Linked DNA regions of Caballeronia sp. LZ062. The protein of the gene in region 2 binds, or shares a complex with, the protein of the main gene of each other region. Links are inferred from orthologs where the notes say so. Each region holds a gene or a part of one and is shown on either strand. Other genes may lie near its edges. The genes, in order: P9239_RS09405 and P9239_RS11505.

Region 1 (3,512 bases), 440 kb from region 2 along the record:
CAGGAACCAGAAGGTCTTGTCGCGCGAATTGTCGAGCGTCGGCGGATGCAGCGCGCGAATGCCCGCGAACTCCGGCTCGAGATCCATCAAATCGTAGAAACGGTCGACGAGCGCGCGCAGGCGCTCTTCGCCGCCGATCAGTTCGAACGCGGTCGGCGCTCGTTGTTGATTCGTCGCTTCGTCTTCGGAAGCCGGTTGATTCACTTCGCTCATTGCTTTGCTTTGACTGAAAACCTATGCGTCCCGCAGCGACTGCAGCGCCGGGCGCGCCAGCACGCGCCGCAGGCTGAGCCAGCCGCCGAGCCCCGCGCACGCAATGCCCGCGACGACGCCCGCCGGCACGAGCCACGGATTGAAATCGATATGGAACTCGAACACGCGCGATGCGAGCACGTAGCCGATGCCCTGCGCGCCGAGCGCGGCCATGAGGCCCGCCAACGCGCCGACCGCGACGAACTCCGCGACCTGCACCGAGCGCACTTGCCGGTGCGATGCGCCGAGCGCGCGCAACAGCGCCGACTCGCGCATGCGCTCGTCGCGCGTGCCGGCGAGCGCCGCGTACAGCACGAGCACGCCCGCCGCGAGCGTGAAGATGAAGAGGAACTGCACCGCGCCGATCACCTGCGCGAGCGTGCGCTGAATCTGCGCGAGAATCGGCGCGGTGTCGATAGCCGTGACGTTCGGGTACGCGGCAATCAGGCCGTCGATCATGCGCTGGTCGTTCGCGGGCAGATGGAAGCTCGTGATGAAGGTCGCAGGCAAGTCCGCGAGCGCCTCGGGCGGCATCAGCACGAAGAAGTTCACCTTGAACGAATTCCAGTCCACCTTGCGCAGACTGGTGACCGGCGCTTCCACCGGCAGGCCCGCCACGTCGAAACGCAGCATGTCGCCCATCTTCACGCGAATCGTCTTCGCAATGCCCTCTTCCATCGACACCTGCGGCTTGCCGCTCGTGCCATACCACGCGCCCTGCGTCACGCGATTGTCGTCGGGCAGCGCGGTCGTGTACGACAGGTTGAACTCGCGGTCCACCAGCCGCTTGGCGTCCGGCTTGTCGTAGCTGTCGGGATTCACCGCTTTCCCGTTGATCGCGATGAGGCGCGCGCGCACCATCGGCGAGAGCACGGCGTCGGGCTGGCCGTGGCCGTGCAGATAAGCGAGCACGCCGTCGCGCTGGTCCGGCTGAATGTCGATCAGGAACTCATTGGGCGCATCCGGCGGCGTAGCGTCGCGCCACCCCTTGATGAGATCGTTGCGCGTCATGCCGATCAGCAAGAGACACATCAGCCCGATGCCGAGCGCGGTGATCTGCAGCGCGCTCCCGCCGCTGCGCCGCTCCAGCGACGCGAGCGCATAGCGCCAGCCGACGCCCGCGCGGCTCCTCTCGCGCCGCACGAAGCGCGCCGCCGCCCACAGCGCCGCGCGCGCGATGACGCCGAAGAGCAGCAGCCCCGCCGCGAACCCGCCGGCGACGATCACGCCGAGCTTCAGCTCGCCCGCCGCGATGACGAGCAGCGCCGCGAACAGCAGTACGCCGACGCCATACGCCGCATACGCGACGCGGCTCGCATCGCCCAGTTCGCGGCGGATCACGTGGACGGGCGGCACGCGCGTGAGCGGCAAAAGCGGCGGCAGCGCGAAGCCGAGCAGCAGCACGAGGCCCATCGCGATACCCTGCAACGCCGGCCAGACGCTCGCCTGCGGCAACTCGACATCGACGAGCGAGCCGAGCGCATGCAGCAGCACCAGATGCCCGATGAACCCGAGCACGATGCCCGCCACGCTGCCGATCACGCCGATCGCCAGAAATTCGTTGACGAAAAGCGCGCGCAGCGTCCGCTGGCTGACGCCGAGGCAGCGCATCGCCGCGCAGCCGTCCAGATGCCGTCGCGCGAAACGGTGCGCGGCCATGGCGATGGCGACGGCCGCGAGCAGTGCCGTCAAGAGCGAAACGAGCGTGAGAAAGTGGCTAGCGCGGTCGATCGTCTGCCGCACTTGCGGCTGGCCGTCCGAGAGCGATTCGAGCGCCACCCCGCGCAGCTTGCCACCGTCGGTCTTGCCGCGCGCGAACTGCGCGAACCGCTCGACCTGCGCATCCAGCCCCGCCACGAGCAGCCGGTACGTGACGCGGCTGCCATAGCCGATCAGCCCGGTTCCCGCAATTTCGTCGGCGCGCATCATGAGACGCGGCGAGAAGTTGACGAACGAGAAGCCGCGATCCATTTCCCGCGTGATGACCGCCGCGACCGTGAAGGTGCGCGTGCCGACCTTTACCGCGCCGCCGACTTTCGTCTTGAGCGCGTCGAGCAGCGCAGGATCGACCCAGACGGTGCCGGGCGCGGGAATGCCTTGCGCGGGCGCGTCAGCGGCATCGGCGCCCGGCGCGATGCGCAGCGCGCCGCGCAACGGATAGCCCGGCGTCACGCCCTTGATTGCCGCGAGCCGCGATAGCGGCGTCTGCCCGCCCGAGCTGACCATGCTCGGAAAGATGGTCGTGCCCGCCGTGTCCAGCCCGAGCGCACGCGCTTCCTGCGCGAACATCGGATCGACGGGGTGATCGGCGCGCACGACGAAATCCGCGGCGATCATCTGACGCGCATCGCGGGCAAGCCCCTGCCGCATGCGATCCGCGAGAAAACCGACGCTCGACAGCGCGGCGACCGCCAGCACGAGCGCAAGCAGCAGCATGGTGAGTTCGCCCGCGCGCCAGTCGCGCGCGGTCATGCGCCACGACTGGCGCACGGTCTGGAGGAAGTCGAGTCGGGCGCTCGGGTGCGTGTGGTGCGGTGCGTGCGACGCTTTCGCCGCCGGTTTGTCGTTGGCCGCCGTGCTCAATCGTGCTTGCTCCGCAGGCGGCTGATGGGGTTATGCGTGCCCGGCAGCATGTGCTTGGCCATGCGCGAGACGCCGCCATGCACGCCGCGCACGAGACGCGGCAGCGCCCAGCCGGCGACCACCAGAAACGCGATCAGCATGACGAGGAACAAGAGCGGCACGAAGAACGCGAGCACGAGTCCGAGCGTCGCGCCGACGTCTTCGGTGGCGGATGCCGCCCAATTCGACACCGGCTCCGGCGAAAGATTGATGAGCGCGCGCGTGCCCGCCTTCGCGAAATGTGACGCCCCGGCGAGCGTACCGCCCGCGAGCGCGGCGATGGTAAGCAGCGTCGGATCGGCGTGGCCGAGCGAGCCTGCCGCCAGCACGGCGCCCGCCGGAATGCGAATCAGCGTATGAATGGCGTCCCACAGGGAATCGAGCGCGGGAATTTTGTCGGCGAGAAATTCGACGACCGCGAGCACCGCCGCGACGCCGATCACCCAAGGCGAGGCGAGCACCGCGAGCGTATCCGGCAGATGAATGACGCCCATGCGCTCGAAAAGGCCGGCGACGAAGACCGTGAGGTACAGGCGCAGCCCGCTCGCCCATGACAAGCCCGCAGCGAGCGAAAGTGACTCCAGCATTGCCGCCTCCTTGTGGCGCCAGCCGCGCTTTTGGCTTAGGCGCTGCTGTAC
Region 2 (3,245 bases):
AAGTACAAGCTGACCATTCAGACCGCCACGGTTGGACCGAAGCCGAACCCGCAGTTGCCGCCGGACAATCCGCTCAACAACGCAAAGCTCCTCGCGGCCGTGTTCGCACCGGATTCGGTGAAGCAGCACTACAACACGCAGGCTATCGACGTCGGCAACAACACGCTGATCGCGGCCCGCGTGACGGACTACAAGGCGCCCACCGTACCCGCGTTCGACGCCGTCAAGGATGCCGTGCGCACGAAGGTCGTCGCGGAGCAAGCCGCGGCGCTCGCTCACAAGGAAGGCGAGGCAAAGCTGGCCGAATTGCAGAAGTCGAAATCGGCGGACGGCTTCACCTCGGCGGTCACGGTCTCGCGCAACGAAGCCCAAGGCTTGCCGCCTGCCGCGCTCGCCGCGATTTTCAAGGCGGACGCATCCAAACTGCCGGCGTATGTCGGCGTCGACCTCGGCGCGGACGGTTACGCGATCTATCGCGTGAACGGAGTCGAGAAGTCCGCGCCGGTCGCAGCGGATCGCCTCGCAGGCGCGCAGCAGCAAGTGGCGCAAGTCTATGCGCAGGCAGAGATGGAAGCCTATATCGACTCGCTCAAGGCGCGCTCGAAGGTGAAACTCAGTACGGCGCCTGCGCCTTCGGCGAACGAGTAAGCACAGCAGCCTGATAACGAAAAAGCCCCCGCGTCCGAAAGGCGCGGGGGCTTTGTTTTTGCAGTATCGCGAAATCAGTTCAGTGCGATGTCTCGGTACATCGCGGAACCGAAGCGCAATTACAGGCAGCCCTGAATATCGCCGGTTGCGTCGCTGCCCGCTGCGCCCGAGGCGCGGAAGCCGACCCACGTACCCGGACCGGACCACGACGGACGCACCACGGCCGCGGCGCCGTTAGGCGGCTGCTGGCCCGGCACGAACACGTCGACGGCCTGATCGTTCGCCAGCGTGTCCTGCGAAATCACCTGCTGCTGCGACTTCGTCGCCCACTGCTGAGAGATGCATTGTGCGACTGCCTTCGGCGCCTTTTGGCTCGTGCCGACTTGCTGCACGCCGGCAGGCGGCTGTGCGGCACAGGCAGAGATCGCAACGGTCAATGCGAGCAAGGGGAAGTATTTCACGTGACCTCCTTGTAGAGTCGCTCGATGTCGAGCGGGTTATAAGAGTGACGCGAGAGTCTGAGACACCTGAATCCTGGCCGCGTTTCGCGTTTTGAAGTGCTGTGGCGGCTGCGTCGCGGCTACCGAGACGCGCCCGCGCCCAGCAAGGGTTTCAACGTCGGCCAGACGTTGTCTAGAAGCAATGGCTGGGCCTGCACCGTCGGATGAATCTGGTCGGCCTGGAACATGGACGGCTTGTTTTCGATGCCCGCGAGCAGGAACGGGACGAGCGCTGCATTCTTGTCCTTCGCGATGCGCTCATACACGGCGTGGAACTTTTGCGAATAGTCCGGGCCGTAGTTCGGCGGCACATACATGCCGATGAGCAGCACTTTCGCATGGGCGGCCTGCGATGCATCCACGATGGCGCGAAGGTTGGCTTCAGTGGTCGTGAGCGGCACGCCACGCAGCGCATCGTTGGCGCCGAGTTCCACGATAACGACTGCCGGCTTGATGCGCGCGAGCACGGTGGTGAGCCGCGCGCGTCCGCCGCTCGTGGTGTCGCCGCTGATGCTCGAATTGGCGACGCTATAATCGAGACGCTCTTTCGCCAGCCGCTCGCGCAGCAGATTGACCCAGCCGGTATCGCGCGGCAGGCCGTATTCCGCCGAGAGACTGTCGCCCAGCACGACGATGGCTGGCTTGGCTTGCGCATCGGCTGCTTGCGCATTCGACAAAGCAGCCGCCGTCAGCATCACGCTCGCGATTGCAGCCTTCACGAAATCACGCGCGCTCCAGTTCTTATTCAAGGTGTCCATGCAAAACAATATCGAGCCGGTCATCGAAGTTCGGGGATTGAGCAAACGGGTGAAGGACGCCACGGGCGAGCTGACGATTCTGGACAACATCGACTTGTCGATCGCGAAGGGCAGCAGCGTGGCGATCGTCGGGGCATCCGGGTCGGGCAAGTCGACGTTGCTCGGCTTGCTCGCGGGATTGGACAGCGCGAGCGACGGCTCGGTTCGCCTGCTCGGCAAGGAGCTATCGGCACTGAACGAAGACGAGCGCGCGGCGCTCAGAAGCGGCGCGGTCGGCTTCGTGTTCCAGTCGTTCCAGTTGATGCCGCACCTGACCGCGCTGGAGAATGTCATGCTGCCGCTCGAGTTGCGCGCCGAGATGCCGCACGATCAGATTGCACAGCGTGCGCGCTCGCTGCTCGACCAGGTCGGACTTTCGCAGCGCACCGGGCATTACCCGAAGCTGCTTTCCGGCGGCGAACAACAGCGCGTCGCGCTCGCACGCGCCTTCGCCACGCATCCCGCGATTCTTTTCGCCGATGAACCCACGGGCAGCCTCGACGCCGCGACCGGCTACGCGATCATCGACCTGATGTTCGAGATGAACGAGCGCAACGGTGCGACCCTCGTGCTCGTCACGCACGACACCGAACTTGCGCAACGCTGCGACGCGACGGTCACGATCGAAGCGGGGCGGCTCGTCAACGGCCTCGCCGTCTAGACGCGAAAACGCCCGCATCGGCGAAGATGCGGGCGTCAGCACAAACGGCATTCAGCGCTTCAGCGCCTTGCGCGCGCGCTCGATCAACGCGGACGTCGACGAATCGTGCTTGGCCGGATCCGCGCTCGCTGCCGTGATATCCGCCTCGACGACCTTGCCCAGAATCTTGCCCAATTCGACGCCCCACTGGTCGAACGAATTGATGTCCCACACCGTTCCCTGCACCAGCACCTTGTGCTCGTAAAGCGCGATCAGCGCGCCGAGCGACTGCGGCGTGAGCGCGTCGAGCAGGATGGTCGTGGTCGGCCGGTTGCCGGGGAAACTCAAGTGCGTCGCGAGTTCTTCCTTGCCCGGACCCGCCACCTTCTTCGCCTCTTCGAGCGTGCGGCCGAGCATCAGCGCCTCGCTCTGCGCGAAGCAGTTGGCGAGCAGCTTTGCGTGATGATCGACGAGCGGGTGCTCAGGCGTCAGCAGCGCGATGAAGTCGATCGGGATGATGGTCGGTCCTTGATGCAGCATCTGGAAGAACGCGTGCTGGCCGCTCGTGCCCGGCTCGCCCCAGATCACGGCGGCGGTCGGGTAGTCGACCATGCCGCCGTCGAGCGTCGCGGACTTGCCGTTGCTTTCCATCTCCAGTTG

Evidence for each region.
Region 1: the proteins of P9239_RS11505 (region 2) and P9239_RS09405 are in contact, whole or in part, in a cryo-EM structure (PDB 9GE8), measured with the Escherichia coli proteins. The link is inferred for Caballeronia sp. LZ062 from one-to-one orthologs.

Annotation. Positions count from the first base shown.
Region 1 is NZ_JARTWB010000002.1:718,262-721,773, reverse strand. The notes cover bases 35-3,235. They hold P9239_RS09405 (ABC transporter permease), read right to left. Parts: upstream 2,836-3,235; coding sequence 235-2,835; downstream 35-234. Other genes in these bases: P9239_RS09400 (DUF4126 domain-containing protein), read right to left, coding at 2,832-3,235; P9239_RS09410 (group II truncated hemoglobin), read right to left, coding at 35-213. Outside these bases: more of P9239_RS09410, read right to left, coding at 1-34; more of P9239_RS09400, read right to left, coding at 3,236-3,461.
Region 2 is NZ_JARTWB010000002.1:1,162,932-1,166,176, reverse strand. What follows is about bases 68-3,001. They hold P9239_RS11505 (arylesterase), read right to left. Parts: upstream 1,907-3,001; coding sequence 1,229-1,906; downstream 68-1,228. Other genes in these bases: pgi (glucose-6-phosphate isomerase), read right to left, coding at 2,658-3,001; P9239_RS11500 (ABC transporter ATP-binding protein), read left to right, coding at 1,791-2,606; P9239_RS11510 (hypothetical protein), read right to left, coding at 768-1,109; P9239_RS11515 (SurA N-terminal domain-containing protein), read left to right, coding at 68-648. In the rest of the region: more of P9239_RS11515, read left to right, coding at 1-67; more of pgi, read right to left, coding at 3,002-3,245. UniProt on the Escherichia coli protein: TesA is a multifunctional esterase that can act as a thioesterase, lysophospholipase and protease.